Regions from separate parts of the Dactylosporangium sp. McL0621 genome, predicted to be linked through region 4. Evidence: riboswitches for the same ligand, from Rfam matches in the RefSeq annotation. Region 4 holds a riboswitch; each other region holds the start of a gene.
What was found. A riboswitch is a leader RNA that binds a small molecule or an ion and turns the genes downstream of it on or off. The one in region 4 is predicted to bind cyclic di-AMP.
Positions count from the first base shown of each region.

Region 1: another riboswitch for cyclic di-AMP. It lies ahead of ACPPVO_RS44680 (C39 family peptidase); the one in region 4 lies ahead of ACPPVO_RS00420 (NlpC/P60 family protein).
Region 2: another riboswitch for cyclic di-AMP. It lies ahead of ACPPVO_RS53050 (hypothetical protein); the one in region 4 lies ahead of ACPPVO_RS00420 (NlpC/P60 family protein).
Region 3: another riboswitch for cyclic di-AMP. It lies ahead of ACPPVO_RS59150 (coiled-coil domain-containing protein); the one in region 4 lies ahead of ACPPVO_RS00420 (NlpC/P60 family protein).

Region 1 is NZ_CP188259.1:9,392,916-9,400,455, forward strand. Features, by position in the region: gene ACPPVO_RS44675 (CASTOR/POLLUX-related putative ion channel) at 1-1,605, shown strand, start outside; gene ACPPVO_RS44680 (C39 family peptidase) at 1,747-2,475, opposite strand; cyclic di-AMP (ydaO/yuaA leader) riboswitch at 2,479-2,626, opposite strand; gene ACPPVO_RS44685 (cytochrome P450) at 2,966-4,324, shown strand; gene ACPPVO_RS44690 (hypothetical protein) at 4,482-6,719, shown strand; gene ACPPVO_RS44695 (glycosyl hydrolase 53 family protein) at 6,741-7,540, opposite strand, start outside.
Region 2 is NZ_CP188259.1:11,207,067-11,214,606, forward strand. Features, by position in the region: gene dnaG (DNA primase) at 1-848, opposite strand, end outside; gene ACPPVO_RS53035 (polyprenyl synthetase family protein) at 1,224-2,258, shown strand; gene ACPPVO_RS53040 (SigE family RNA polymerase sigma factor) at 2,507-3,022, shown strand; gene ACPPVO_RS53045 (hypothetical protein) at 3,019-3,291, shown strand; gene ACPPVO_RS53050 (hypothetical protein) at 3,365-4,093, opposite strand; cyclic di-AMP (ydaO/yuaA leader) riboswitch at 4,263-4,405, opposite strand; gene ACPPVO_RS53055 (diguanylate cyclase domain-containing protein) at 4,476-6,020, opposite strand; gene ACPPVO_RS53060 (FAD-dependent monooxygenase) at 6,100-7,269, opposite strand; gene ACPPVO_RS53065 (TetR/AcrR family transcriptional regulator C-terminal domain-containing protein) at 7,337-7,540, shown strand, end outside.
Region 3 is NZ_CP188259.1:12,450,838-12,458,377, reverse strand. Features, by position in the region: gene fxsT (FxSxx-COOH system tetratricopeptide repeat protein) at 1-286, shown strand, start outside; tRNA gene ACPPVO_RS59170 (tRNA-Lys) at 392-463, opposite strand; gene ACPPVO_RS59165 (hypothetical protein) at 604-1,395, shown strand; gene ACPPVO_RS59160 (epoxide hydrolase family protein) at 1,453-2,598, opposite strand; gene ACPPVO_RS59155 (glycoside hydrolase family 19 protein) at 2,722-3,831, opposite strand; cyclic di-AMP (ydaO/yuaA leader) riboswitch at 4,079-4,225, shown strand; gene ACPPVO_RS59150 (coiled-coil domain-containing protein) at 4,235-5,257, shown strand; gene ACPPVO_RS59145 (hypothetical protein) at 5,330-5,830, shown strand; gene ACPPVO_RS59140 (App1 family protein) at 5,843-6,904, opposite strand; gene ACPPVO_RS59135 (hypothetical protein) at 7,079-7,384, shown strand; gene ACPPVO_RS59130 (hypothetical protein) at 7,428-7,540, shown strand, end outside.
Region 4 is NZ_CP188259.1:89,269-96,808, forward strand. Features, by position in the region: gene ACPPVO_RS00405 (pyridoxamine 5'-phosphate oxidase family protein) at 1-118, opposite strand, end outside; gene ACPPVO_RS00410 (MarR family winged helix-turn-helix transcriptional regulator) at 186-671, shown strand; gene dcd (dCTP deaminase) at 652-1,230, shown strand; gene ACPPVO_RS00420 (NlpC/P60 family protein) at 1,274-2,272, opposite strand; cyclic di-AMP (ydaO/yuaA leader) riboswitch at 2,284-2,418, opposite strand; gene ACPPVO_RS00425 (LamG-like jellyroll fold domain-containing protein) at 2,527-3,390, opposite strand; gene ACPPVO_RS00430 (class I SAM-dependent DNA methyltransferase) at 3,480-4,112, shown strand; gene ACPPVO_RS00435 (beta-propeller fold lactonase family protein) at 4,121-6,127, opposite strand; gene ACPPVO_RS00440 (MerR family transcriptional regulator) at 6,173-6,964, opposite strand; gene ACPPVO_RS00445 (alpha/beta fold hydrolase) at 7,025-7,540, shown strand, end outside.

The DNA.
Region 1 (7,540 bases), 3.4 Mb from region 4:
ATCACCATCGGCGGCATCTTCATCGTCACGGCGTTCATCGGCGTGCTGACCACCGGCCTCGACGCCAAGCTGCAGGAGCTGCGCAAGGGCCGCTCGATCGTGCTCGAGACCGGTCACACGGTGATCCTCGGCTGGTCCGACCAGGTGTTCACGGTCATCGGCGAGCTCGTCGAGGCCAACGGCAACAAGCGACGAGCCTGTGTGGCCGTACTCGCCGACAAGGACAAGGTCGAGATGGAGGACGAGATCCGGGCCAAGGTCGGCGACCTGCGCAGCACGAGCGTCGTGTGCCGCACCGGCGACCCGCTCGACCCGGACGACATCGCGCTGGTGAACATCGCCGAGGCGCGGTCCGTCATCATCCTCACCGGCTCGGGGCACGACCGCGACGCGCACCTCGTCAAGATGCTGCTGTCCGTCACGAAGGCCGAGAACCGGTGCACGATCGTCGGCAGCGTCGCCGAGCAGTCGAACATGCCGGCCGCGCGCCTGGCCGGCGGTCCGGCCGCGTACCTCATCGACGCCACCAGCGTCGCCGCCCGCCTGATCGTGCAGACGTGCCTGCAGTCGGGGCTGTCCGTCGTCTACACCGACCTGCTGGACTTCGGCGGCGACGAGATCTACGTGCGGCACGAGCCGAGCCTGGCCGGGCAGCCGTACTCCACCGCGCTGCACTCGTACCGCACCTCGGCGATCTTCGGCGTGCGCCAGGGCAACGGGACCGTGCTGCTGAACCCGCCGGGCGACTACCGCATCGCCGACGGCGACCACCTGCTCGCCATCTCCGCCGACGACGACACCGTCGTGATGGCGCCGCCCGCGCCGATCCACCATGAGCTGATCGTGGCCGGCCCCGATCCCGTGCCGGCGCCGAAGCGGGCCCTCATCCTCGGCTGGAACCAGCGGGCCGTCGGGGTCGTCCAGCAGCTCGACCAGTACCTGACGGCCGGCTCGGAGGTCGTCGTCGTGGCGCGCCACCACGACGTGTCGCTGAGCCTGAAGCGGCTCGCGGCCGAGGTGCGGAACCTGTCGCTGAGCCTCACCGAGGACGACAGCGCCGACCGGGCCGTGCTCGAGTCGCTCGGCATCGACGACTTCGACCACGTCATCGCGCTGTGCTACGACGACGTCGACCGGCAGGTCGCCGACTCGCGGACCCTCGTGACGCTGCTGCACCTGCGCGACATGGAGCAGAAGCTCGACGGGAAGTTCTCGATTGTCAGCGAGATGGGCGACGACCGCAACCGCCAGCTGGCCCAGGTCACCCAGGCCGACGACTTCATCGTCAGCGACAAGCTGCTGAGCCTGATGACGACCCAGGTCTCGGAGAACCCGCACCTCGCCGACGTGTTCGGCCGGCTGTTCGACGCCGGGGGCAGCGAGATCTACCTGAAGCCCGCCGAGCTGTACGTCCGCGCCGGCCACCCGCTCAACTTCCAGACGGTGCTGGAGGCGGCCCGCTTGCGCGGCGAGTCGGCGGTCGGCTACCGGCTGGCCGCGAACGCGCAGGCCGCGCCCGCGTACGGGATCGTGCTCAACCCGGACAAGGCGGCGAGCGTGACGTTCGCCCCGGACGACCGGGTGATCGTCCTGGCCAAGGACTGAACGCCGAGAACCCTGTACACCGTCGGGCCGGTCATCGCCCTGGTCCGGGCGGGAACCAGCAACCTGCCCCGCCGACCTGGCCTGACCGTGAGCGGCGGCAACAATGCTCCCCGGCCCGTTGCCGCCGCCCACGGAGGTGGTTCAGGCCACGTAGCCGCGCGCCGCGGCCCAGTTGGCCAGGGTGTCCGTGGACATCCAGTACGTGCGCGGGCCGAACATGCCCGACGGGTCGGCGATGAGCACGGCGCGGCCGTGGTCGCGGTAGCCGACCAGGGAGATGTAGTGTCCGCCGGGGAACTCGTGGTAGGTGCCGGCCTGGTCGGTGGCGCCGCCCACGATGTTGGCGACCAGGGCCCGGCCGGTGCTCAGCGCACGGACGGCGTCGTACTGCAGCTCGCGCGCCTCGCCGGCCGAGGCGCGCTGGCCGGCGATGAAGCGGGCCTGGTACACCTCCTTGCCCAGAACGCCGTTCATTGCCCTGGTCACGTCGGCGACCGAGTTGGTGCCGTTCACCGTGGTGCCGAGGCGAGCGGCGACGTCGTTCTGCGACAGGTCGGCGCCCACCGACGTCAGCGCGATGCGGGTCGAGGCCGGCCCGCAGTAGTAGAAGTTGGGCTGGAACTGGAAGTCGAAGTTGACCGTGTTCTCGGCCGGCGCGGTGTCCAGCAGGTCGGGGGCCGGCGGCGTGGTCGCCTTCGGCTGTGCGGGCGTCGCGGTGCTCAGCGCCGCGGTCCCGACGGGGTGCGCATCGGCCGGCGCGGCGCCCCCGTTGAGCAGCGCCGCGGTCGCCACGGAGACCACCATCAGCGAGGCGGTCCCGAGCAGTGCGGGGATCGGGCGGCGAAGCAGCGCGGTGAAGCGTTGGTGCATCGAGGCTCCTTCCGATGCCGTCTACCGGGTTAGCTGACGGATTCGGGCGGGAAGCACGCCCTACCACGACCTACGCGAGGAGGCCGACGGATTCACCCCGGGACTGCTTGGGTCCCCGGTTCGCAACAATGCGACTCGACGGGTCCGGGCCGGCGCCATCTGGCGATGGCAAACGACCAGCTCAGACACGTGGACATTACTGGGCGGTACATCCACCGGCCCACCCCGTCCGCCCCACCCCACCCCTCCTACAAATGCAGGCCCTCGCGTGCTCGTCACCTTCCCGCCGGCCCACTACCGCGCTGCGCGCGGGGTCGACGGCGAACACCATGGACAGCCCGACGTCCAGGCCCGCGATCTCCAGCACGGCCGCCGTCGGAGCCCACGGATCGACGGTAGTCGAGGGGCCCGCGGGCGGGACATGGTGGTTGACACGATGGCCGCCCGGAACCAGGCTGGGTGGAACGAGGATGCCATCGCGAGGTGAGCCATGACGGCCCGGCCTACGGAACCCCGCACCGCCGGCCCCCGTCCGCTGGCGCAGCTGCGCCGCGAGGACCGCGGCCTGCCCTGGCTCGGCCAGATCTTCGACTACCAGCGCGACCCGATCCGGCTCTACCGGCGCCACTGGGAGCACTACGGCCCGGTCGCGCCGTCGTACCTGCTCGGCCAGGACACGGTGATGCTGCTCGGCCCCGACGCCTGCGGCGAGGCGCTGCAGAACCGGGACAAGGCGTTCGCCAACGAGCCGGCCTGGTCGCAGCTGGTGGGTCCGTTCTTCCACCGTGGCCTGATGCTCATCGACTTCGACGAGCACCGCGGGCATCGGCGGATCATGCAGGAGGCGTTCACCCGGCCGCGGCTGGTCGGCTACACCCGCCGGCTGCACCCCGCCATCGAGCGTGGCATGGCGAACTGGGAGGCCGGGCGGGAGTTCCGGGCGTACCGCCGCCTCAAGCAACTGACCCTCGACATCGCCGCCGATCTGTTCATGGGCGGGGCCCGCGACACCGGCCCGGCCGAGATGGAGCGGGTCAACCGGGCGTTCATCGCCTGCGTGCAGGCCGCCGCCGGGATCGTCCGGGCCGACGTGCCGTTCACGCGCTGGGGCCGGGCGTACCGCGGCCGGAAGGTGCTCGAGCAGTTCCTGCGGGGGTACCTGCCCGTCAAGCGGGCCGAGGCGACCGACGACATCTTCTCGGTGCTCTGTCACATCGAGACGGAGGACGGCGACCGCTTCTCCGACGACGACGTCGTCAACCACATGATCTTCCTGATGATGGCGGCCCACGACACGTCGACAATCACCATCTCCACGATGCTGCAGTACCTCGGGCAGCACCCCGAGTGGCAGGAGCGCTGCCGGGCCGAGGCGCTGGCCCTCGGACCGGCGCCGGAGATGGCCGAGCTGGAGTCGCTCGTCTCGATCGACCTGGTCATGCGCGAGGCCCTGCGCCTGCGCGCACCGGTGCCGGTCCTGGTCCGCTACACCGTCAAGGACACCGTCGTGCAGGGCGTCCGCATCCCGGCGCGCACACTCTGCATGCTCGGCCTCCAGTTCACCCACCTGATGGACGACTACTGGAGCAACCCGGCGGCGTTCGACCCGGAGCGCTTCGCGCCCGAGCGCCGCGAGGACCGCGCGCACCGCTTCGCGTGGGAGCCCTTCGGCGGCGGCGTGCACAAGTGCATCGGCCTGTACTTCGCCGGCCTGGAGGTCAAGGCGATCATGCACCGGCTGCTGCGCGGATACCACTGGAGCGTCGACCCCGGCTACGTCGCGCCGCTGGACCACCACTCGCTGCCGTTCCCCAAGGACGGGCAGCCCATCGCCCTGTTCCGGAACTAGGCAAACCGCACGCCGGTTCCGAACCGTCGCGGCGCTGCCGGGCGGTTCCGCCTTCACGGAACGGGTGGCCCGAGTCGGGCGCCACGCGAGCCGTTCAACCGAGCCGCGGACCCGGGCGCCGTCGGAGAATCGGTCGTACGCGTCGGCAGGAGGCGTCATGCGAAGACTGGCCACGATGGCGGCGGCCCTCACGATCGCCGCAGCGCAGACGTTACCTGTGCCCGCCCTGTATGCCTGGGCCGGCACCGGCACCGGCGTCAGCGTCACCGGCACGACGACCGTGAGCGCGACGGCGGCCGGCGACCCGGCCGACGCGGAGAGCATCCAGGCCGTCATGACGCCCGACGCGCGGTACGTCGCGTTCACCTCCTGGGCGACGAACCTGCGGCCCGACCTCCCGCTGCCGAGCGACCCCGGCAACGGGAACACCCTCTACGCGCAGGTCTACCTCGCCGACCGGCAGCAGCACACGGTCGACGTCGTGAGCCGCGCGAGCGACGGCGCGCCGGCCAACCAGGGCGGGTTCCTGATCGGCCTGTCGGCGGACGCTCGCTTCGTGCTGTTCGACTCCGCCTCGACCAACCTCGTCCCCGGCCGGCCCGTCGTCGTCAGCACCTGCAGCTGCGGCTTCCGCGACCTCTTCCTGCGCGACCGGCAGACCGGCACGACGACGCTTGTCACCCTGCCCAGCCTGTACAGCGCCGTCGCCTACGTGCGGGTCGGCATCAGCGACGACGGCAACATCATCGCGTACAGCGGCCTGGTAAGCCTTCCCACGCAGGGCAGCTACCCGACGCAGACCGCGTACGTCCTCAACCGCGCGACGGGCCGGACCGTGCAGCTGTCGCCGCCGGCGTCGTCGTCCGTGAGCTTCCCGACCGTCAGCCAGGACGGCCACTACGTCATCTACAACTCGAGCACCGGGCTGTACCGCTACGACACCGTCGCCGACCGGACCGACCGCCTGCTGTCCCAGCCGATGGGCGACTCCGGGGTGCTCAGCCCCGACGACACCAAGCTCGCCTATTACCCGAGCCCGACCGAGCTCGACGTGCTGGACCTGACGACCGGCGAACGCACCGTGGTCGTCGACGGCCCCCAGCTGCAGCTCGGCCCGGGCAGCCTGTCGTTCGGCGCGAACGGCCGGTACCTCACCTACTTCACCAGCACGCCCGACGTCCGCCACAGCGGCGCGGCCTGGATCGCCGACCTGTCCACCGGCGAGACCACGCAACTGGTCGCCCCGACCCAGTACGGCGAGCGCCTGCAGCTCAGTGCGGACGCCGGCGTACTGCTGTACACCTCCTTCCGGGGTGGCGGCCTCAGCCAGATCCACCTCGCCGAGCTCGACGTCCCGGCCCGCGACAACCGGCCGCCCGTCGTCACCGGAACCCCCGACCGGGAGCCGGGCCCCGGCGGTTGGTACACCGGCGACGTGACAGTCACCTGGACCGCGACCGACGACAGCGGCAGCGCGACGCTGCCGCCGCCGACGACGGCGTCGACCGAGGGCGCGGCGGTCGTCTACACCAGCCAGCCGAGCTGTGACCCGTCCGGCAACTGCGCCCCGGGTGGCGTGACGATCAGCATCGACCGGACCGCGCCGTCGACCGGCGCCGCCGCTTGGTCGGCGAACCCGCAGGTCGTCGGCGGCAGCGCCATCCTCACCGCGACCGCCGACGACGCGCTGTCCGGCGTGGCCGGCGGTGAGTACTTCATCGGCACGGACCCCGGACCCGGCCACGGCACGCCGATGGCGTACGGCGGCGGCCTTCTGTCCGCCTCGGTCGGGGCCGGCCTCGGTGTCGGCGTCCACACCGTCGGCGTGCGTGCCCGCGATGCGGCCGGCAACTGGAGCACCACGACGACGACCATGCTCGTCCTGTACGACCCGGCGTCGGGCCTGACGGCCACCGGCAAGAACAAGAAGGACCTCGTGCCCAGCCTCGCCGGCGGCGACGTGCTGCCCGGCCTCGGCAGTGCCGGCCAGACCGACGCCGCCGACTACGGCTTCACGGTCCAGCACAAGCAGGGCACGCTCGACCCCCGCAACGACTTCGCCTTCACATACCGCACCGGTACCCACTGCGGCACCCCGAATGCGCAGGGGTGCCACACGTTCACCCTGAACGCCGACGGCTTCGCCTGGCTCGTGGTCGACGGCCCCGGCAGCTCCCGGGCCAGGTTCACCGGCACCGCGACGGTGACCGTCGACGGGACGACGACGGTGCACCCGTTCACGGTCGAGGCGATCGACGGCGACCGGCTCGCCCCGAGCACCGACGACACTCTCGCCCTCACGGTGTTCCCGACCGGCTCCGACCCGCTCGTCGCCGCGCCGCTGTACCGGGCATCGGGGTCGATGGCCAAGGGCAGCAGCGTCAAGATCCGCTGAGCGGAGCGGAAGTCGCGTCCGTTACAAGAAGCCGTCGAGCGCGGCGGTCGGGCGCTTCGTGGCGGGGTCCCAGGCGCTGCTGCCGTAGGTGGTGAAGGGCGCGTAGCCTTCCGGTTCCCAATAGAAGGTACCGAGGCCGCCGAAGCCTTTGAGGCCCGTGATGAAGGCCTTCAGCGAGTCGCGGACCTGCGCCGGCTTGTTCAGCGGGCCGCCGTACTCGACCTGCATGACCGGCTTGCCGTACTGCGACTGGATGGTCTGCATGTTGGCCAGCACCCCCGGGACGTTGCCGCCCTGGGCGTAAGACGACAGGCCCGTGATGTCCCACTGGCCGCCGTTGGCCTTGTACGCGTTGAGGAAGTTCTGCACGCTCGCCAGGTTCTGCGGCTGGGCCAGGTGCACCAGTGTCGGCGTCGCCGGGAACACCTGCTTGACCATGTCGTGCGCGGCCATCAGCAGGCCGGTCATCTGCGCCGGCTTGCTGATGCTGCCGGTCGGCTTGCAGATGCCCGAGTTCGTCTCGTTGCCGATCTTCACCCAGGCCGGGGTGACATTGTTGTACTTGAAGACGTTCATGGCGTGGTACACGTAGTCGTACATCGCCTGCAGCATGGCGCTGTAGCTCATCGCGGCCCACGCCGCCGGGGGGTTCTGCACGCCCACGGAGTTCCAGGTGTCGCCGAAGTGGAAGCCCAGGAGCACCTGCAGGCCCGCGTTCCTGCACCGCACGGCCAGCGCGGCGGTCTCGTCGAGGGAGCAGTGGCCGTTGGCGGGGTCGCTGGACGGGTTCACCCACGTCCGCAACGACACGGCGCCGATCC
Region 2 (7,540 bases), 1.6 Mb from region 4:
ACCGGCACGCCGGCCAGGTGACAGGCCATCACGTCGGTGTAGCCCTCCACGATGACGACCCGGCTCTGCTTGGCGATCTCGCGCTTGGCCTGGTCGATGCCGTAGAGCACGTGCGACTTCTTGTACAGGGGCGACTCGGGCGTGTTGAGGTACTTCGGCCCGTCATCGTCGTCGAACAGCTTCCGCGCGCCGAAGCCGATGACCTCGCCCGCGATGTCCTTGATCGGCCAGACCAGCCGGCGCCGGAACCGGTCGATGAGCCCGCCGGAGCGCCCCTCGCGGCACAGCCCGGCGGTGGTCAGCTCGGTCGCCGAGAACCCCTTCACCCGCAGGTGCTTGGCGAGGTTGTCCCAGCCCTCGGGCGCGAAGCCGCACCCGTAGCGCTCGGCCGCCTCCTTGCTGAACCCGCGCTGCGCGAGGAACTCGCGCGCCTTGCGGGCCCCGGGCGTGCCGAGCTGCTCGGCGTAGAAGCGCGCGGCCTCGGCGTGCGCGGCGATGAGCCGGTGCTTCTGGCCACTGGGCCGCACCGGCGCGCTGCCGGCCTCGACGTAGTGCAGCTGCAGCCCGGCCCGGGACGCGAGCCGTTCGACGGACTCCACGAACGAGAGGTGATCGTGGTCCATCAGGAACTTGATCGCGTCGCCACCGGCGCCGCAGCCGTGGCAGAAGTACACGTTGCGGGTCGGTGAGACGTTGAAGGAGGCGGTCTTCTCGTCGTGGAACGGGCACAGCCCCTTGAGATTGCCGCCGCCCGCCGAACGCAGCGTGACGTGCTCGGAGATCACGTCCTCGATCGACGTGCGCTCCCGGACCAGGGCGATGTCCTCGTCCTTGATCTTGCCGGCCAACCGCCACCTCCCCCAGTCCGTCCACGCCTATCCTGCCTCGCGGCTACGACAATTTACGACTCGCGCGGCCGCACCGCCCCTCCGGGCGGCACCCGGCGCGAAGGTGCGGCCCTATGGCCCTGGACCGGACCATCTACTGTGGACCCAGCACGACCGGCGGCGCGACACGCGGATTTTGTCCCGACACGCACCGTACGGGCGACCGCGGTCTTCGCCACATGACCCCTCCATTGCGGAATCCGGCATGTCCGCCCGGCGGCACCGGCATACTTGACCAGGCTCACGAGAGCCCGGCGGCCGCATCGGCGCGGCCCGATCTTCCAGTACCCGCTGACTGTGCGATTTGCGATGGGTGGTGCGACCGCGGTGGTCATCGTGCTGAGGACCACGGACGACGTGCTGCGCTGGGCCGGGAGGCTTGTCGACCCGCCCCTGCGCACGGCGATCGGGCGGCTGCCCGAGCCGTCGCGGGAGGTCGCCGAGCTGCAGCTGGGCTGGCACCACCTCACCTGGGGCGGGGTGGACGCGCCGGCGGTCTCGGTGCGCAGCGCCCTGACCCTGGTCTGCGCGGACGCGGTCGGCGGCGACCCGCACGACGCCGTGCCCTCCGCGGTCGCGGTCGAGCTCATGCACCACTGGTCGGCCATCCGCCGCGACCTGGTCGACGAGCACGCCGACGGTACCGCCTGGGGCGTGGTCGGCGCCGAGCCCGCCTCGCTGGGCGGTGAGGCGCTGCTGGCGCTGGCCTTCGACGTGATCGCCACCGGCGACCCCACCCGCAGCAGCCCCGCGCGCATCCGGCAGCGGTCCGGACAGGCGAGCCCCGACCGGGCGATGCTGCGCGTGCTGGGCGATACCGTGCAGGAGCTCCTGCACGGCCAGCACGCCTCCCTGGCCCTGCGCGACACCCGCCCGGGCGCGACCCCGGCCGGCGAGGAGCGCACCGACCTGCTGCGCGACACCCTGGCCATGGTCGAGCAGCGCACCGGCGCCCTGTTCGGCTGCGCGTGCGCCCTCGGCGCGGCCGCGGGCGGCGGCGACCCGGCCCAGGTCGAGCGGCTGCGGCTGTTCGGCGTGCGCCTGGGCCTGGCCGTGCAGTTCACCGAGGACCTCGCGGGCATCGGGCCCGACCTGCGCCGCCGGCGCCGCTCGCTGCCGGTCGCGGCGGCGATCGCGGCCGGCGCCGACGAGCTGGCCGCGCTCTTCGAGGGCCGCACCCGCCTGAGCGACGCCGACCTGGAGCGCGCCGCGAAGACCATCGAGCAGTCCGGCGCCCGCGAGTGGTGCCGCCGCCAGGCCGACGAGCTGCTCTCCCAGGCGCTGCTCACGCTCGATCTCGCCTCGCCCTCCCCCGCCGCCGTGGCCGAGCTGGTCGCCCTGGCCCGCCGAGCCACCGCGACCGCGCGGTAAAGCACAAGACCCGCGCGGCAAGCACAGACCCGCGCGACCGCGCGGTAAAGCACAAGACCCGCGCGGCAAGCACGGACCCGCGCGACCGCACGGTAAAGCACAAGGCCGCGCGGCAAACACGGACCCGCGCGACCGCGCGGTAAAGCACAAGGCCGCGCGGTAAGCACGGACCCGCGCGACCGCGCGGTAAAGCACAAGACCCGCCGCAACCGCCGAACCGTTCCGGGCCCCGCCGACGCCTAAGGGGTATGGCCGACGCCATCGAGGATGAGTTTCACGAGTTCGTACGGGAACGACTGCCCGGGCTGCGCCGCGCCGCGTACCTGCTGTGCGGCGACTGGACCCGCGGCGACGACATCGTCCAGCGCACCCTGACCGACGTGTACGTGCGCTGGCGGCGCATCCGGCGGGCCGGGAACGTCGACGCGTACGTGCGCACGGTCCTCGTCCACCGCTTCATCGACGAGCGGCGCCGCGGCTGGGCGGCGCGGGAGTCGCCCGTCGACCGGCTGCCGGAGCGGTGCGCCGAGGACGTCGCGCTGGAAGGTGTACCGGAAGGGCTGGAGCTGCACGCGGCGCTCGCGCGGCTGCCGCACCGCCAGCGCGCGGTACTGGTGCTGCGGTTCTTCTGCGACATGTCCGTCGAGCAGACCGCGCGGGTCCTGCGCTGCGCCCCGGGCACGGTCAAGAGCCAGACCTCGGCCGCGCTCGCCACGATGCGGCGCCTGCTCGAGGACCCTTTGGACGCGGGGAGGACACGATGAACGACCGGCAGCTGCGGCGCCTCATGCACGGCGGTGACGAGGCCCCGGCCTCCCGCGTCGACCTGGCCCGCGTGGTCGCCGACGGCCGCCGGCGCCGGTTTCGGCGGACCGCGACCGCCGGCGCCGCGACCGCGCTCGCGCTGACCGTCGTGACGACGCTCGCCCTCAACGCCCCCCGGGCCCCGGTCCCGCCTGCGCCCGCGTCGACCCCGGTACCGGCCGCTTCCCCGCCCGAAACCTCACCGGCCACCGGCCGGGAACCGCCGTGACCAACGGCGGACGGTGAGGCCACGGGAGTTACGGTCCGGACCACCGCGGACGCCGCGGTAGCTCTGAGAAAAATCAGGCGATAGCCGCGACCACCTGCCCGGCCCGGTCGGCGTGCTTCTGGTACGCCCCCGGGAACGCGGAGCGCTGCACCGCCTGCGCGGCACCCGTGACGCTCATCCCCTGCCAGCCCGGCACCCGGGCGAGCGCGTTGAAGAACAGCATCGCCGAGTGCGCCGGGTCCATGAGCTCCGGCACGCTGCCCCAGCCCTGGCTCGCGCGCTGCTGGAACAGCCCGATCGAGTCGTGGTCGGTCGAGACGGCGTCGTGCGGCAGCTTCATCGAGGACGGGACGGTCGGGCTCGCCACGTTGTACAGGTCGCTCTCCTGCATCGCGGTGGCCACCGCGACGACGAGGCCCTTGTCCGGCACGCCCTGGGCGCGGCCCTGCTTGACGATGGCGGCGGCGTTGTTCATCTGGGTCTGGTCCAGCCCGGCGACCGGCCGCGGCCGGGCGGGCGGCGGCGGCGTGGCCGGCGCGGGCGCGTCGCCGAGCGTGGCCTGCCCGTCGAGCTCGGTCACGACGAGCGAGGCGTCCCGGGCGTAGGCGGGCGCGGGGGCCGCGGCGACGGCGACCGGCGAACCGGGCGGGCCGGCGGCGGAGCGGCCGGCCGAGCCGGACGCGAGCAGCGTTGCGGACAGGATGACGGCCGACACGACCGCGGGCTTGACTGGTTGCAGGGCCCGGCGATGCCGGGGCTGGAACTGGCGTGGCAATGGTTTGAGCGACAGCGGTTTCAGCAAGATGGGTTCCTCGGACGGATGCGGGCGCGCGCCATCGGCACGATCCCGTGGTGCCAAAGGGATCGCGCGGCGGCGGCGAACGGTCAACGGGTGTGACAGGCCAGGCTCAGGTCCTGGCGATCACCCGTCCGGGAGACAGACGACACAGGGCGTCGACGAGCACGCGTGGTTCTCCTTCCGGTGCCGCCTACCGGGTTAGCTGACGGGTTCGGACGGGAGGATTCGCCCTACCGTGACTCGGTCACGGATACACCCCAAGGACTGCGATGGGTCCCCGGCCCGCGACGCCGAAGTGGACGGCGCGGCTCGACGGCGCCTGCGCGGTGACCCCGCTGTTCGGGGTGCGTCGACCGCGGCAGACCATCCGACACTAACCGGCCGTTCAGCCCTCGGCCAGCCGGACCAATGGCATACCACCCGGTGCACCGGAACGCTCACCGTGCGCTGTCACCCGATCGGTCATCCCGCGCCCGTGGCGGTAGCCTTTCACCTGGTACATCGCCCGATCGGCGGTTCGCAGGGCCGCGCCCGCATCCCCCACCGTGGCATCGATCACGGCCGCCCCGACGCTGACGCGCACCCGCAGCACGTGCCCGTCGTGCACCACCGGCGCCGCGACCGCGCGCTCGACCCGGTCGACGAGCGCGGCCACCCCGGCCGCGTCGAGGCCGGCCACGTCCTCGGTCAGCACCACGAACTCGTCGCCGCCGAGGCGGGCCACGGTGTCGCCGGGCCGCACGAGCGCGCACAGCCGCTGGGCCACGGCGATGAGCACCGCGTCCCCGGCGTCGTGGCCGAGCGTGTCGTTCACCGACTTGAAGTCGTCGAGGTCACAGAAGAGCAGCGCGCTGTCGCCCCGCCCGGCGCGGGCGCGGCGCACCGCGGCGGCCAGGGGGGACGCCAGGGCGTCGCGGTTGGCCAGGCCGGTGAGCGGGTCCAGGGACGCGCGGCGCACCAGGTCGGCCTCGGCGGCCTTGCGCCCGGTGATGTCCTGCACCTGCAGGATGCCGAAGGCGGGCGGCCCGGCCACGAGCGAGAGCGTCGTGGCGACCCAGATCACGGCGCCGTCGCCGCGCACGCAGCGGATCTCGTAGTCGCGCACCGGGATGCCCTTGCCGGTCGTCGCGGCGGCGAAGGCGAGCCGGGCCAGGTCGAGGTCGTCGGGGTGCAGCAGGTCGGCGACGGGCCGCTCGAGCAGCTCGGCCTCGGCCCGGCCGAGCAGCTCGCACAGGGCGGGGTTGACGCGGGTCAGCCGGGCCTGGGTCGCGCCGTCGACGCCGATCATGCACATGCCGGTACCGGCGCCGGTGAAGGCCAGCCGGAAGGCCTCTTCGCTGGCCGCGAGGTGCCGGCGCTCCCGCTGCAGGGCCTCGACCAGGTTGGCGTTGTTGATCGCGATGCCCGCCTGCGCGGCGAGCATCTCGAGCAGCTCGCGCTGCAGCGGCCCGGGCCGGCGCCCGTCGGCGGGCAGGTCGACGCCGAGGATGCCCACCAGCTCGCCGTCGGGCGCCCGCAGCGGCGCGAACAGGGCGTCGAGCGGGTGCCAGCGCTCCTCCTCGGGCACGCCGTCGCCGCCGGGCACCTCGTCGGGCACCCAGGAGTGGATGTGGGCGCTGTGCCGCTCGTGCGGGAGGTACCGCAGCTGCCCCCAGGCCTCCGCGCGTTCGAGGTACTCGTCGAGCACCTCGGCCGGGTAGCGCGCCCCGAGCAGCGTCGCGCGCGCCTCCTCGGAGCCGGCGAGCGCGACCGCCTCGTACTCGCCCTCGGGGTGCAGGTAGTTGACCACGGCGACGGCGAACCCGATGCCGTCGACCACCGCGTCCACGATCAGCTGGAGGGTCTCGGCGAGCGTGGTGCCGGTGTTGATGCGGCCGGTGATGAGGTACACGGAGCGGATGGCGGCCATCGCCGCATCACGATCACCCATCGCGCGCCTACCCGGGTCCGGCCGACCTTGCACCCCTACATCGACGCATCAAACCGGATCTGAAGTAAACCCTTTGGGGTCAGGAGATTACTGCGGGCAGTGTCAGGGCGCCGGCCGCGCGGCGCGCCTCGCGGGTCATCGCCGCGATCATGAGGTTCCGCCCCGGCAGGTACGGCAGCATGCGGATGCTGAGGTGCTGCAGCCGCACGGCGAGCTCGGACTTCGGCGCGAAGGCCCGGGCCGGCATGAGCGCGGCGCGTTGGTTGACGTCGACGAACTCGCGCAGGTCGCGGTCGTACCCGGCCAGGTCCGCGTTCCGCGCGATGAGCCCGGCCAGCAGGTACGCCCCCACGAGCGCCATGCCGGTGCCCTGCCCGGTGAGCGAGGAGGGGGCGTAGCCGGCGTCGCCGACGAGCGCGACCCGCCCGGCCGTCCAGCCGGGCATCCTGACCTGGGCGTTCGGCGCCACGTAGAGGTCGGGTGCGGCCCGCATCAGCTCCAGCAGCCGCGGTACGACCCACCCGGCCCCGGCGAACGCCGCCTCGACGCCGCGCACCCGCTCGGCGCGGTCGCGCGGGGGCATCGGGCCGCCGTACAGCAGCGTCACCTTCACCGTGTCCGAGCCCCGGTCGGTCTTGACGCTCACCACCCGGCCCGGCATCGAGTACACCAGCTGCCAGCGCTCGATGCCCAGTTCGTTCGGGGCCGTGAAGACCGCGCTGACGCTGCCGAGGTGGTGCAGGTACCGCTGCGAAGGCCCGAACGCCAGCTCCCGGATGCGCGAATGGATGCCGTCCGCGCCGACCACGTAGTCGAACTCCCGCACGCCGCCGCTCGCGAGCCGGACCGTCACGGTGTCGCCCCCGTGCACCTCGGCCACCGTGTCCCCGAAGATCCACTCGACCCCCGCGGGCACCTCCGCGTGCAGCAGCCGGGTGAGGTCGCCCTTCATGATCTCGATGTCGGCGGGGTCGAGCACCCCGAACCCGAGCGGCAGCGTGGCGATCCGCCGGCCGCTGCCGTCGACGAAGCTCGTCCCTTCGGTGTCGGTACCGCACTCCCGCGCCGGCGCCGCGAGTCCCATGCGCTCGGCGACCTCGAGCGCCACCCCGCGGATGTCGACGGCGTACCCGCCGGCCCGGATCCCCGGCGCCCGTTCGACGACCGTCACCTCGCACCCGGCGCGGGCCAGCGGCGCGGCCACGGCGTTCCCGGCGATGCTCGCGCCGCAGATCAGTACCCTCGTCATGCGTACACCGTACGAACACCGCGTCCGGGCGCTCAACGATGCGCGAGCGACGGTAGGGTGTGCACTAGTGCAGCCCGAGCCCCCTTCCCAGCGCATCGTCGCGCGGATCCGCACCGCCATCGCCGCGGGCGACCTGCGCCCGGGCGACCGCGTCCCGTCCACGCGCGAGCTCATGCGGACCTACGGCGTGGCCATGGCGACGGCCACGAAGGCGCTGACCGCGCTGCGCCAGGAGGGCCTGGTCGAGCCCCAGCCCGGCATCGGCACCGTG
Region 3 (7,540 bases), 340 kb from region 4:
TACCACTCGACACGCTCTGGCCTACTGGACCGGGCATGCCGAAGGACCGGCAGCCGCAGTCACCCAGCTGGAGGCAGTCCTGGCCGACCGTCGGCGGGTGCTCGGTCCCGACGACCCGGACACTCTGCTCACTCATCACGAGCTCGGCTGCTGGCGGCACCGCGCTGGGCAGCTGGAGCAGGGCATCGCCGACCTCGTTGACGTGCACCGTGATCGGGAGCGCGTCTTGGGTCCCGTCCACCCCGACACATGCGCTACTCGGGCTGAACTCGAGCGCCTACGGTGACATCCGGCGGGCACGGGACCAAGGAAGCCAAATAGCCGCCCGTAGCGGATGAACCACCCGGGCCACGGCCGACCTCTGTGGAGAAACTGCTGAGCTGGCCAAACGTGGGCCGCCAGGGACTCGAACCCTGAACCAATGGATTAAAAGTCCACTGCTCTGCCATTGAGCTAGCAGCCCGCGCCCTACAGGGTACCGGGCGGTCCGCTGCTGGCCGCAACGACTTTCCGGCCGGCCGTGTTTCTGCAGCTTACGGTCGACCTCCACCGGTCGGTCGTGACGGAGCGTCGCGGTTTGCTGACGGGCGTCACACTGCTGGCATGGACGGGGAATGTGCCGAGCTGGAGTGGAGCCCGATCGTCTCCGCGCCGGTGCACTCGGCGTTTGCCGGGGTGCTGGCCGGGCTGGTGTTCGCCGGCATCGTGGTCCTGCTGTCCGGGGCCGGCGATCAGGTGCGGCGCACGAACGCGCTGGTGACGTTCGGCAGCTCGTTTCTCGTCCTCGCGTTCGACGCGTTCCTCTTCGGGGTCATCGCCGGCGAGCGGGTGTGCGGGCGGGCCTGGACCGAGACGCTGTACGCGAGCGGCCTGCTCGGGCTCGGCGCGCTGGGCATCTTCGCGGGCATCTGCTGGCTCATCGACGCCGGGGACACGACCTCGGGCCGGATGACCCGGTTCTACGTCGTGACCACGTACGTCATCGCGCTCATCGTCAGCTACCACGTCGGCGCGACGGCTATCGAGTACCTCGACGATCTTCGCCGGACGTCGAGTGTGCCGGGGTGGCTGGTGGCGGTCGCGGCGGGCTACCGGTGGGTGATGCTCGCCGCCGTTCTCCTGGTGGGCGCCTCGCCCCGGCTCCGGCGACGGTGGGGGACGCTCGTGACGTCCACCGCCTACGCGTACGTCGCCTGCGTGGTGCTGGCGCTCTACGGCGCCGGCGGCGCATCGGGCAGCGCTCAGGACTGGACGCATCCGTCGGCCGCGCTGATCGCCGGTAACACGGTCCTCGCGCTGGCGTTCCCGGCGCTCGCGGTCCTGGCCCAGGTCATCACGCTGCCGTCCCGCGTGCCGGCGGTCGTGGAGGAGCAGGAGCCGGAGCGCCGCACCTGACCGCCCGGAGCAGGTGCGTGCGGACGGCCGTGGGGCGCGTCCGCACGTACCTTCGGGTCAGCGGAAGCGGCGGAAGAAGGTGCGCACGTCCGGCACGAGCAGGTCGGGTGCCTCCATGGCGGCGAAGTGCCCGCCCCGGTCGAACTCCGACCAGTGCACGATGGCGTTGCCACGCTCGGCGTACTGCCGAATGGCGATGTCTTCGGCGAACACGGCGACGCCGGTGGGGATTTCGCTGCGCGTGGGCCAGTTACGGGTGTGCATGCTTTCGTAGTAGAGGTTCGCGGCGGAGCCGGCGGTGCCGGTCAGCCAGTACAGCATGACGTTGGTGAGCATCCGGTCCCGGTCGACCGACTGCTCGGGCAGGTCGCCGTGGGTCCATTCCTTGAACTTTTCGACGATCCAGGCCAACTGCCCGGCCGGCGAGTCGAGCAGCGCGTGGGCGAGGGTCTGCGGACGGGTGGCCTGGATCTGGAAGTATCCGTTGCCCTCGCTCAGGAACGCCTTCATCCGCGTCAGGCGCGCCCGTTCCGCCTCGGTGAGCGCGGCCTGCTCGTCCTCGCTGATCTCCCCGAACGGGATGAAGCCGACCGTGGCGGCGTTGACGTGTACGCCGACCACGTGCTGCGGATCGACCCGGCCGAGGTCCGGGGCCACGAACGCGCCGAAGTCGCCACCCTGCGCGCCGTACCGCTCGTAGCCGAGACGGCGCATCAGCTCGGCGAACGCGGTCGCGATCCGCCTGCTGTCCCAGCCCGGCCCGGACAGCGGCCCGGAGAACCCGAATCCGGGCAGCGACGGGATCACCACGTCGAACGCATCGGTCGGATCGCCGCCGTGGGCCCGGGGATCGGTCAGCGGGCCGATGACGTCGAGGAACTCGACGATGGAGCCCGGCCATCCGTGCGTCAGCAGCAGCGGCAGCGCGCCGGGTTCGGCGGATTTCGCGTGTACGAAGTGCAGCCGCTGCCCGTCGATCTCGGTGACGTACTGCGGGTGGGCGTTGAGCTCGGCCTCGTGCGCGCGCCAGTCGTACTTGGTGGCCCAGTGCTCGGCCAGGTCCTTCAGATAGCCGACCGGCACGCCGCGCTCCCACGCCGGGCCCGGCAGTTGCCCGCCCCACCGCGTGCGGGTGAGACGCCCGCGCAGATCGTCGAGGTCGGCCTGGGGAATGTCGATACGGAACTCGGTGATCGCTGTCATGGCTCCAGACTGACGACCACTGCGGACAACTTCGGTCCTCAAATGAAGGAGGGCTGAAAGACCTGGCGGCGGCCCCCCACACCCCAGGGAGGGCCGCCGCCAGGTTCGGAAGGAAGCAATGAATCAGCAGGACAGGGAGCCGGCCCCCACGCCCGTGCCCAGGATCGACACGAAGCGCTGGTACGCCGACACGCGGCTCTGCACCTGGGCCGGGTTGCGGCCCCCGCACTCCAGGCTGCCGTTGATGCTCCGGATCGTCTCGCCGAAGCCGGCGCCGTTGACGATGGCGTTGTGCGGGGTCATGGTGCCCGGGCCGCTCTGAGTGTTCCAGTACCAGAGGGCGGTCTTCCAGGCCACGGCCGAATCGGTCTGCACGAGGTTCGGGTTGTGCAGCAGGTCGATGCCCAGCGCGTCGCCCGCGGCCTTGTAGTTGAAGTTCCACGACAGCTGGATCGGGCCGCGGCCGTAGTACGCCGACTGGCCGGCCGGGCAGCCGTAGGACTGGCTCGTGTCGCAGTAGTGCGGGTAGTTCGCGGTGTTCTGCTCCACCACGTACACCAGGCCGCCCGTCTCGTGGTTCACGTTCGCCAGGAACGCGGCCGCCTCCTGCTTGCGCACGTCGTCCGAGCCGGTCTTCGCGAAGCCGGGGTACGCCGACAGCGCCGCCACCAGGCCCGAGTACGTGTAGAAGGAGTTCCGGCCCGGGAACATCTGGTTGAACTGGGCCTCGCTCACGACGAAGGAGCCGTTCGAGGGGGGAGGAGTCGTCCCGCCACCAGTTCCACCACCAGTGCCGGTGCACGCGTACGGGTCCCAGTACCAGGTGCTGATCACCGGGCTGTAGCCCGGGTTGTCATGTTCGGCGACGTAGAAGTTACCGTCCGTGAACTTCACGATGTCCCCGGTCGCGTAGTTGCGGCCCTGCACCCACGCCGGGAAGCTGCAGCCGCCCGCGGTGCCGGTCTGGGTCGGGGGCTGCGGGGTCGAGCCGCCGCACGAGCCCTGGTCCTGCCAGACGCCGGTCGTACCGGGGGGCGCCTCGTTCTGCGTCCACCACTTGGCGAGGAAGTTGTGGCCGTTGCGGGAGACCGTCGCGCCCCCGGTGTAGACCGCCGAGGCCTGCCAGGCGGGGCTGCAGGACGCGGCCGACGCGGGGAGCATGTTGAAGACCGCGACCACCCCGCCCACGACGGTCACCGCGGCCAGCATCGCCCACAGGCGCACTCTCGACACCGTTGATCACTCCTTACCCAGGTCGTCTGACCTGCCCATCCGACCAGGCGGAGGGGCGTGAAGGAGCGAACGTCATCTTTTTATGAAGAATATTTACGGTTGTCTTGAGACATGCGGCCCGGCGGTGATCTACGTCACTGCGGCGTGTCTTCAACTGGAAGAGGACAAACCGTCCGGTGCGCGAATTCGGCGCCCTGGGTACAGTGACCCACGGTCACGTCCACGAGGGCACCGCCCCCGGTGCCGGGCGAGGCTGCCGCCTAATCGCCGCACTGTGGCGAGCCGGGGACCCACCGTAACGTTGGGGTGAATCCGCCCTTCTCCCGAAGGGTGGTAGGGGTCGTTCCGTCCCGAACCCGTCAGCTAACTCGGTCGGCGGCCGACGGAAGGAACAACGAACAAGATGTCATTGCGACATCCCTACCGGCGCCTGATGGTCGCGCTGCTGGCGGCATTCGTGCTCGGGGGGCTCGCCGCCACGCCCGCCGCGGCCGAGCCCGGCGGCGACACCGGCGACGAGGGCTCCAGCGCGAACCCCACCCTGGGCTCCGTACTCGAGGACAGCACCCGGGCCTGGTCCGAGGCGAAAGAGAAGTTCGACGCCTCGGTCAAGCGCCAGGGCGAGCTCACCGCGCAGCTGCAGGCGACCGAGGCCCAGCTCGCGACGGTGCAGGACCAGGTGGCCTCGATCGCCGTCGCGGCCTACCGCACCGGCCCGCTCACCACGTTCGCCGCGCTGATGGACTCCGGCAGTCCGGACGGCTTCGCCGAACGGGCCGGCACCATCAACCAGATCGCCCACCACAACGACAACCTGCTGCACCAGCTCAAGCAGCTCAAGGACAGCCAGGCCGCGCAGAAGAAGGCGCTCGAGGACGAGGTCGCCGCGCAGCAGCAGCAGGTCCAGACGATGGAGCAGAAGAAGAAGGACGCGGAGAACGCCCTGAAGCTGGCCGGCGGCCCGAGCAAGGGCTTCGTCACCGCCAACCTGCCGACCGCCGACCCGGTGCCCCGCACGTCCACCGGCGCGCTGCCGAAGGAGTCGTGCAGCGTCAAGGACCCCACGACGACGGGCTGCATCACCCCGCGCATGCTGCACGCGATGCAGGAGGCGCAGAAGGACAACTTCAAGCGGTTCGTGGCGTGCTTCCGCCCGAGCGGGCCGTACGAGCACCCCAAGGGCCGGGCCTGCGACTTCTCGGTACAGACGAAATCGGGATTCGGCGGCGTGGCCTCCGGTGACGACTTCGTCTACGGCAGCACGCTGGCCGCGTACTTCGTCAAGAACGCGAATGCGCTCGGCGTGATGTACGTGATCTGGTTCAAGGAGATCTGGACGCCCGCCGTCGGCTGGCACCATTACAGCGGCGTCGCCGGCGATCCCTCCAGCGACCACACGAACCACGTGCACCTCTCGATCCTGTAATCCTCAAAGACGCGAGCGGCCGGCCGATGGGGCAACCGTCGACCGGCCGTTTTCCGTGGCAAGGGGATTGCAGTGAAGTACCGTCTCGTGACCCGCAGCGACTTCGACCGACTGGTCTGCGCGGTCCTGCTGCGCCACCTGGACCTCATCGGCGACATCACGTTCGTGCACCCCAAGGACGTGCAGGACGGTGCGGTCGACGTGGGCCCGACGGACATCCTCACCAACCTGCCGTACGCCCCCGGCGCCCACCTGGTCTTCGACCACCACCACTCGGAGACGCTGCGCACCGGCGGGCTGGCGAGCAACCACGTCATCGACGCGGAGGCCCCGTCGGCGGCCCGGGTGATCTGGGGAAAGCAGAAGCTCAACACGGTGTTCGCGGTCGGCAGGTCGATCCTCGACCGCAGCTCGCCGACGGACATCGGCTCGGTCATGCTGCAGTACGGCGGCGGCGGCCACCTCGCCGCCGGCACCTGCCAGGTCCCGCACGACCGGTCCGAGCAGGTCCTGCACGAGCTGATCGAGAAGGTCGGCGCCCCGATGAGCTCGAGCGCGAGCCGCAAGGGCTAGCCCCTGGAGGAGCTACAGGAGTTCCGTGTCGCGCAGCAGGCGCCACAGGCCGGCACCGTCCGGGGCGCCGAGCCAGCGCCAGTCGTCGGGCGGGAACCGCCGCGGGTTGCCGGCCACGCCCGGGACCGCGCCGGCCAGCACCGCCTGCGTGGGCGAGAGGTGCCGGATCGCGACCGCCGCGATGCTGTCCGGGTGCTCCGCGGCGAACTCGGCGTAGATCTCCGGGTCGTGCTGGCCGTCGTCGCCGACGAGCAGCCAGCGGATGTCCGGGAACTCCTGGGCGAGCCGGGACAGCGAGGCCCGCTTGTGCGCCTGGCCGCTGCGGAAGAACCGGTCCGCCTGTGGCCCCCAGTCGGTGAGCAGCAGCGGGCCGGCCGGGTACAGGTGCCGCGACAGGAACCGCGTGAGGGTCGCCGCCACGTTCCAGGCGCCGGTGGACAGGTAGAAGACGGGCGCGCCCGGGTTGGCGTTGACCAGCCGCTCGTACAGCACCGCCATCCCTGGTACCGATGCCCGGGCGTGCTCATCCAGCACGAAGGTGTTCCACGCCGCCAGCAGCGGCCGCGGCAGCGTCGTGACCATTACCGTGTCGTCCACGTCGGAGACGATGCCGAGGCGGGTGGCGGCCGGGTCGATGATCCGGACCGGCGCCTCGACGGGGTCGCTGTCCTCGCACTGCAGCGTCACCGTGGCCCAGCCGGGGGCCAGGTCGGCCTCGACCACGAAGTCCACGAACCCGCCGCGGTCGCAGCGCACCTCGCAGGTCTGCCCGCCGGCCTGGATCCGCACGAGCGCGTTGCTGACCGACACCGCGGTGAACGAGCGCCAGCCGCGCAGCTTCTTGAGGCGCTTGCCGGGCTTCGGGTCGATGCGGGCCAGCAGCACCCGGCCGAGCACCCGGACCCAGCCGGGCCTGGTCTCGGTCGCGGCGGAGCCGTAGCCGGTGTAGGCGGTGACCGCGACGCTCCAGCCCCGCCGGCGCAGCCGCCGCTCCAGCACGGCGTGGAAGGCGTCCTCGATGCGCGCCGCCCGGTGCAGCGGCAGAGGCGCGCTGCTCGGAGAGCTCGAGGTCAGGGACACCGCCCCACCCTGCCACAGCCCTGCCACCGGTGCACCCTGCTAGCCGATCAACTCAACGTGACCAACAGACGACGGTGGCATGAAACCGTGAGCCCGAACCGGCGGGGCACTTCTAACGTGAATGTCATCGAGGAAACATGAAGGTACGAGGCGCACAGGAGGTGCGAGATGGCTACCACTTTCGAGGCCGTTCGGGCCGAGGCGCTGTTCGCCTCGGATCTGCAGGGCTCGCAGGCCCCGGCGCGCGGCGAGATCCGCACCGCGGTCGCGGCGACCCTGCGGCGCATGGGCGTGCAGGGCTGCGCGGCCCGGGTCGCGAGCGAGTTCGGCGACCACCCGGAGACCGCCGTCGCCCGCATGGCGTGGGCGCTGGCCCAGATCCGCGCGACCTACCCGGTCGAGGGCTCCAAGACGCTGCGGGCCATTCGCTCGATGCGCCGCCCGGGCGCGGTCATCCGTCCGATGGCCGCCTGAAAAGCCTGAATAAAAGGCGCGGCCGTCGGGCATTACCACGGCCATGCAGGAACTGCACGTCACCATTGACCCGGACGGCGCCGACCCCGCCGTCCAGCGGCTCCAGGAGCCGCTCGAGGCCCAGCTGACCTCGGCGCTGCAGCGCGCCGCCGAGGT
Region 4 (7,540 bases):
CGCCGTCGGGGCGGACGGTTGCCAGGTAGCCCAGGCCCGGGCCGTACTGGCAGACGAGCGTGCGAATGGACGCCGCCAGTGCGGGGTCGGCGGCGGCGAAGTCAGCCCACGATGCCATGCCTCCAAAAGTACTCGAACACCTGTACGATCGTTGCCGTTTTCCCCGAACGGGGGAAACTGAAGCGGTGACGGGTGCCGACGATCTCATCGACCTCCTGCGGCGCTTCAACGTCGAGGCGGACCGGTTTGTCGACGTGTTCGCGCGCGGGCACGGGCTGCACCGCACGGACATGAACGCGATTGCGCACATCTGGCGCGCGGCCGAGGACCGTACGCCGCTGACGCCCGGGGAGCTCGCTCGGCGGCTATCGCTCAGCCCCGCGGCCACCACGGCGCTCCTCGTGCGGCTCGAGCGCGCCGGGCACGTCGAGCGGCGGCCCGATCCCGAGGACCGGCGGCGGCTGCACCTGCACATTCAGCCCAAGGCCCAGGCGCTGGCGCACGAGTTTTTCGCGCCTCTGGGGGTACACATGCGGGAAGCTTTTTCGCACTTCACCACCGAAGAGATCGAGATCTCGGCGGAAGTGCTGCAAAGGGCGCTCACCGCGACCACCAGGGCGGCCGACGAAGCGAACCCCGTAACCTCAGAGGGTGCTGCTATCCGACCGTGACCTCAACAAGGAGCTCGAAGGCGGCCAGCTGCGCCTCGAGCCTTTCGATCCGGCGCTCGTGCAGCCGTCCAGCATCGACGTGCGGCTCGACCGGTGGTTCCGGGTGTTCAACAACCATCTGTACACGCACATCGACCCGGCCATCCAGCAGGACGATCTCACGTCGATGGTCGAGGTGGACGACGGCGAATCCTTCGTGCTGCACCCGGGGGAGTTCGTGCTCGCGTCCACGCTCGAGGTGATCACGCTGGGCGACCAGCTCGCCGGGCGGCTCGAGGGCAAGTCGAGTCTCGGGCGGCTCGGGCTGCTGACGCACTCGACCGCCGGCTTCGTCGACCCCGGGTTCTCCGGGCACGTGACGCTGGAGCTGTCCAACGTGGCCAACCTGCCGATCCGCCTGTGGCCGGGCATGAAGATCGGGCAGCTGTGCATCTTCCGGCTGTCCTCGCCGTCCGAGCACCCCTACGGCTCGGCGGTGTACGGGTCGCGGTACCAGGGCCAGCGCGGACCGACGCCGAGCCGCTCCTGGCAGAACTGGCGGACCTGGCCGACCAAGTGATGAAACACGAAGGGCGGGCCCGCAGGCCCGCCCTTCGTCAAAGTCACGCCACCCGGCCGTACCCGGATATCGGCTCAGAATCGATCTTCTTCATCTGCACGGGCTGGCTCGAGTTCGGTGCGTGCACCATCCAGCCGTTGCCGACGTACAGCCCGACGTGGTGTTTGTCGGAGTAGAAGAAGACGAGGTCACCGGCCTTGAGGTCGGACCGCGCCACGCGCTTGGTGTCCTCGTACTGCCACATCGTGTAGTGCCGCAGGTAGGTGACACCGACCTGCTTCCACGAGTACATCGTCAGGCCCGAGCAGTCGAACGTGTTCGGCCCCTCGGTCGCCCAGACGTACTTCTTGCCGATCTGCTTGCATGCGACCTGGGCGGCCTTGCTGCCCGGCGAGCCGTCGTACTGCTGCGGGCACGCGACCGGCGCGAGCGAGCCGGTGCCGGCCGCGCTGCCGTACGCCTGCATGCGCATGTCCTGCAGGGTCTTGATGTCGGCGTTGACCTGCGTCTCCTGCTTCGCCAGCGCGGCCTCCTGCTCGGCCTGCTGCGCGATGAGCTGGTCGATGGGGCCCTTCTGGGCGTCGTACTGCTGCTTGGCGACGAGAACGTCCTTGATCCGCGACTGCTCGTCCTTGGCCACCATGTTGAGCAACGTCATCTGGTCGACGAACGTGTCCGGCGACCCCGTGGTGAGCATGGCGTCGAGCTTCGAGACCCGCCCGTTCTTGTACTGCAGGACCGCGAACGCGCTCACCTTGTCGAAGGCGGCGTCCACCTGGGCCTTGAGCGGGGCGATCTGGTCCTCGAGCTGCTTCTGCTTGGTCTTGTTGGCGGCGAGCTCGAGCTTGAGCTTGTTGTGCTGCTCGATGACCGGCTCGATCTGGTTCCACTTCTCGTCGATCTGCTTCTCGACCTCGCCCGGCGAGGGGTCCGCGTGCGCGAGGCCCGTGATGCCGAGGGCGAGGGACAGACCGCCAAGGGTGGCGACGAGGAGCCGCAGCAGACGGGAGGGCCGCCTCGACCACCTCAGATGGGTCTCCACCGAGGAGTTACTCCTTCTTCCTGGCCGCCTACCGGGTTAGCTGACGGGTTCGGGCGGGAAGGTCGCCCTACCGCGCAATCGCGCGGATTCACCCCGATGGAACACGTGGGTCCCCGGCTCGAAATTCGACTCGACGGTGCCGCCTGGCGCACCCGGGTGGGGCGCGGACATCCAGCCGACCGGAATTCACGTTAAGGGCGCACCGTTCCCAGGTTCAAGTCGGAGCGCGATTGTTGTCCGATTTGTCCCTAAGGTCAGGCGATTCGAGTGACGAACACATCATCGATTGCGCCCACGAACTGATCGTTGTTCGCGCTGGTTCCCTTGCCGCCAATACACAACGGGTCGTCGTTCGCTATCGACAGTGACGGCGGTACCGCGGTGCGTCCCGCCTCGGCGCCGTCCACGACCACCGTGAGCAGGGAGTTACCGCGCGAACACGCGATCCGGTGCCACCGCCCGTCGGCGATGGACCGCGCCGCGACGGCCACGAAAATTGCGCTCGAACCAGTGCCGACAATCACACAACTGGGCTGTCCGGCCTCGCCGTCGACCTGCAGTTTGAACTGACTGTCACCGACCGAGAACCCTTTCTGGACCACATTGGCGCCTTTGGAAGTCTCATTCGGCTGAACCAGGACGGTGGCCCCGTACGTAATGGATCCGCGGCCCGGATTGAGAAATCCGGCCGGACCGCTCTGCACGATGGCCCGGGCGCAACTCTCCGCACCGTAATGCTCACACCGCGGCGGAAAGCGCACCGCAAGTCCGCCGTCGTGGGCGACGGCGGAGAGCTGCCCGCCGCCCGCGCGCCGCGCCCGCAGGCCGAGCCGCCCCGCCGCGTCGGTGACCGGCTCGCCGAGGCCGCCGTCGAAGGTGTACCGGATGCCGGCCTCGCTCCCGTGGGCCGCCGTCGCGTTCGAGGCCGGCCCCACTCCCGGCGCGCTGCCCATGCCGGGGCCGGGCACGAACGGGCCGGGCCGGGCGGACGTGCCGGGCCGGGTGGAGAGGTCGGCCCGCTCGTCCGACGGGGCCGCCACCCAGCGAACCGCGAGCCCGGCCACCACGACGAGACCGGCGAGCAGAGCACACAACAACAACCGTCGGCGGCGGCGCATAACCGCACATGATGCCGCGAATGCCGTGATCCGCGCAGTCACTCGGACGGCTACGTTTCAAAGGGCCGGTCCGGCTAAGGTTGCCGCTCGTGGCCCCCGAGGATTGGCGCAACGACACGCGAGCGTCCTACGACACCGTCGCGACCAGCTACGCGGACCTGGTCCGGGATGCGCTGACGAACGACGCGTACCTGCGGGCGACCCTCGACCTGTTCGCGGCGCTGCTGCCGCCGGGCGCCCGCGTGGCCGACGTGGGGTGCGGGCCGGGCCATGTCACGGCGTACCTGCACGCGGCCGGCGTGGACGCCTTCGGCATCGACCTGTCCCCGGCGATGGTCGACCTGGCCCGTACGACGCACCCGGCCCTCGCCTTCGAGGTCGGCGACATGACCGGACTCGACCTGCCGGCGGCCTCGCTCGACGGCGTGATCGCCTTCTGGTCCCTGATCCACATCCCGGACGACCTGGTGCCGCAGGTGCTGGCCCACTTCCATCGGGTCCTGCGCCCCGGCGGCCGGCTGCTGCTGGGCTTCCACGTGGGCGACGCGCACCGGCTGAAGACCGAGGGCTACGGCGGCCACCCGATGCGCGTCCACGTCCATCTCCGCCCGCCGGCCAAGGTGACGGCCTGGCTGGAGGAGGCCGGTTTCACGGTCGAGGCCCAGCACCTGCTGGACCTCGCCGCGAAGACCCCGGGCGCCGCTGTCTTCGCCCGTCGGTAGAGCTTTTCCTACAGTCCGGTGAACGCTTCCCAGACCGAGGCCACGGGGCGGTTGGCGATCAGCGGCGACCGGCCGCCGTTCTCCGCCGTCACGTAGAGGTTGTTGGCGTTGGCGCGGATGCTGACGGTGCTGTTCCAGCCGGCCGACAGGTAGAACTTCTCCCACGCGCCGACGGCGGTGCGGTTGGCGATGAGCGGCGCGTTGCCGCCGTTCTCCGCGGTCACGAAGCGCTGGTTGGCGTGCGAGAAGAAGGCGACGTACCCGTCCCCGGCCTCGATCTCGTCGAACGTCTCCCACGGGCCGGGCGCGCCACGGTTGGCGATGAGCGGCGCGTTGCCGCCGTTCTCCGCCGTCACGTAGTTGTAGTTGGCCTGCGCGTCGATCGATATGTTGGTGGTCCTCGTCGCGTAGAACTGCTCCCACGGGCCGATCGCGGCACGGTCGGCGGTGAGCGGGCCGGAGCCGTTGTTGCCGCTGACGTACCGGTTGTTGGACACCGACAGCAGGCTGAACGACCCGTTCGCCCCGGCGATGACCTTGAAGCGGGACCCGTCGTCGCGCGCCGCGCCGTTCGCGGTCAGCTTGCCGGCCGGGTCGACGGTGAGGTACCTGCCGTTGACGCCGGCCCGGAACACCACCGCGCCACCGCCCACATCGACCTGGAACAGCGTCTCCCACGCCCCGGCCACGGTCCGGTTGCCGACCAGCGGGTCCGCGCCGGCCGTCTCGGCCGAGACGTACCGCAGGTTGCTGGCCGACAGCATCGAGAAGATGCGGGTGATGGGCTGCACCGAGATCTGCTGCTTGGCGGTCGCCTTCACGTTCAGGTCGTCGGTCACCGTCAGGGTCACGGTGTACGTCCCGCCGTGCGCGTAGTTGTGGAAGTTCTGGCCGTTCGGGGCGGTGCCGTCGCCCCAGTCGACACTGAAGCCGATGTTGAAGCCGAAACCGTGCTTCGAGGCCGACGCGTCGAACGAGACGCGGCCCGACTCCGGCAGCGACGAGAGCACGAGGTTCGCGGTCGGCGGGGCCGGTTGCACCGTCGCGATCGCCAGGCCCGCCGGGCCCTCGCCCACGTAGTCGGTCGTCGTCGTCGCGTTGGTGGCCGGGTCGATCACCGTCAGCGTGCCGTCGGTGTGGTTGGCCACGACGACGTGGGTGCCGTCGGCCGCCATCGTCACCGTCTGCGGCCCCTTGCCGGTCGGGACGGTCGCGATGACCTTGTCCGTGGCGGTGGCGAGCACCGACACGGTGTTGCCGAGCGAGTTGGACACGTAGGCGCGGCCACCGTCCGGCGTGACGGCGATGCCGAGCGGCCCGCTGCCGACGGGCACGGTCGCGGTGATCGTGTTCGTCGTGAGGTCGAGCACCGAGACGGTGTTGGCGGCGGAGTTGGCCACGTAGGCGCGACGCCCGTCCGGGGTCAGCGCGACCGCGTGCGGCTCGTGGCCGACGGCGACGGTCGCGGCGACCGTGTTCGTGGCCGTGTCGATGACCGTCAGGTTGCCGCTGCCGGAGTTGGGCACGTAGACGCGCCGGCCGTCCGGGCTCACGACGAGGTGGTCCGGGTCGGTGCCGACGCCGATGGTGGCGACGACCGCGTTGGTGGCCGTGTCGATCGCCTTCACCGTGTTGGACCCGCTCACGACGTAGACGCGGCCGCCGTCGGGCGTGATCGCGATGCCGCGCGGCTCGGTGCCGACGGCGATGGTCTTGACGACTGTGCTTGTCGCGGTGTCGAGCACCGAGACCTGGGCGGCGCCGTTTTCGGTGAGGTAGACCCGGCCGCCGTCCGGGGTGGCCGCCAGGCCGGTGGGGCGCAGGGCGACGGGGATGACGGTGAGGTACTCGTAGGTGTTCGCGTCGAACACGCCGAGGTAGTTGCCGTCGGTGTCGGCAACGTAGATGACCGGCCGGTCCGCGGTGGCCGCGGTGGCCGGAATCGCCGGGGCCACGAGCGTGACGGCCGCACCGACCGCCGCCGCCGTGATCCCGGCAAATAAGGGTTTACGCACGAACGGATTATGGCTCGCAACGCCGATCGATGTTGCCCCGGCAAATCAGTCCAGCGGGGTCATGAACGACCAGAAGCCGCCCTCGGGGTCGCGGACGCTGTACTCGCGCACGCCGTAGGGCTGGTCCATCGGCGCGTACACGATCGCCGCCCCCGTGGCGGCGACCCGTACATGGTGCGCGTCCACGTCGTCGACCAGCACCGACACGCCCGCGGTGGTCACCCCGAGCGTGCGCGGCGAGGCCAGCCCGAAGTCCGGCGAGACCCGATGCAGCCAGATCACCCCGTCGCCCGCCTCCACCTCGGCGTGGAGGACGGTGCCGTCGGGGCCCCGCTCGACGCGGCCGGGGCCGAGCCCGAACACGTCCACGAGGTACGCGTGCATCGCCTCGAGATCCTCGTACACCAGGCCGATGATGCGGCGCTGGATCGTCCCCTGCAGCATGGTCATCTCCTCCACGGTGGTGAGCAGGGCCTCGGCGTCGGGCGGGTCGTCGGCCCCGAGCGCGTCGGCCATGCCTTGCAGCCCGGTGCGCAGCCGGTGGGCCGCGGCCAGGCGGTGGTCGATCTCGGCCAGGTGCCGGTGCACGGCCGCGGACAGGCTCCACGCCGGGTCGTCGAGCGCGCGGGCGATCTGCTCCAGCGGCACCCCGACCCGGCGCAGCAGGCAGATGCGGTACAGCCGCTGGATGTCGGTGCCGCTGTACCGGCGGTGCCCGCCCGAGCTGCGCTGCGACGGCGTCAGCAGCCCGATCTCGTCGTAGTAGTGCAGCGTCCGGACGGTCAGCCCGGTCGCCCGGGCCAGCTCGCCGACCCTCATGTCGCGGTCTTGCTCCACGCCGTCGACGCTAGGTCCTCACGGTCCGTCAGGTTCAAGTCCCGGGCGCAGAATGATCGGATGGTCGAGCGATTCGCCAACGACGGGCTCGAGTTCGAGGTCGATGATCTCGGGGACCCCGGCGCGCCCGCGGTCGTGCTGCTGCACGGGTTCCCGCAGGACCGCCGGGCCTGGGCCGGGGTCGCGGAGCTGCTCGTGGCCGCGGGGCGGCGGGTGCTCGTGCCCGAGCTGCGCGGATACGCGGAGCACGGGAGCCCGGGTTCGCGGCGGCGGTACACCCTGGACGTCCTGACGACCGACGTGCTCGCGCTGGCGGGGACCGCCGGGGTCGACCGGTTCGACCTGGTCGGTCACGACTGGGGCGCCGCGCTCGCGTTCCACGTGGCCGGGCGGCACCCCGAGCGCGTCCGCACGCTCACCGCGTTCTCGGTGCCGCACCGCGGCGCGTGGGCCGGGGCCGGGGCGAGGCAGCTGTGGCGCTCGGCCTACGTCGGCCTCTTCCAGCTGCCGGTCCTGCCGGAGCTGGCCCTGACGCCCCGGTTCCTGGAGCGCCGGCTCGTTCGCAGCGGGCTCGGG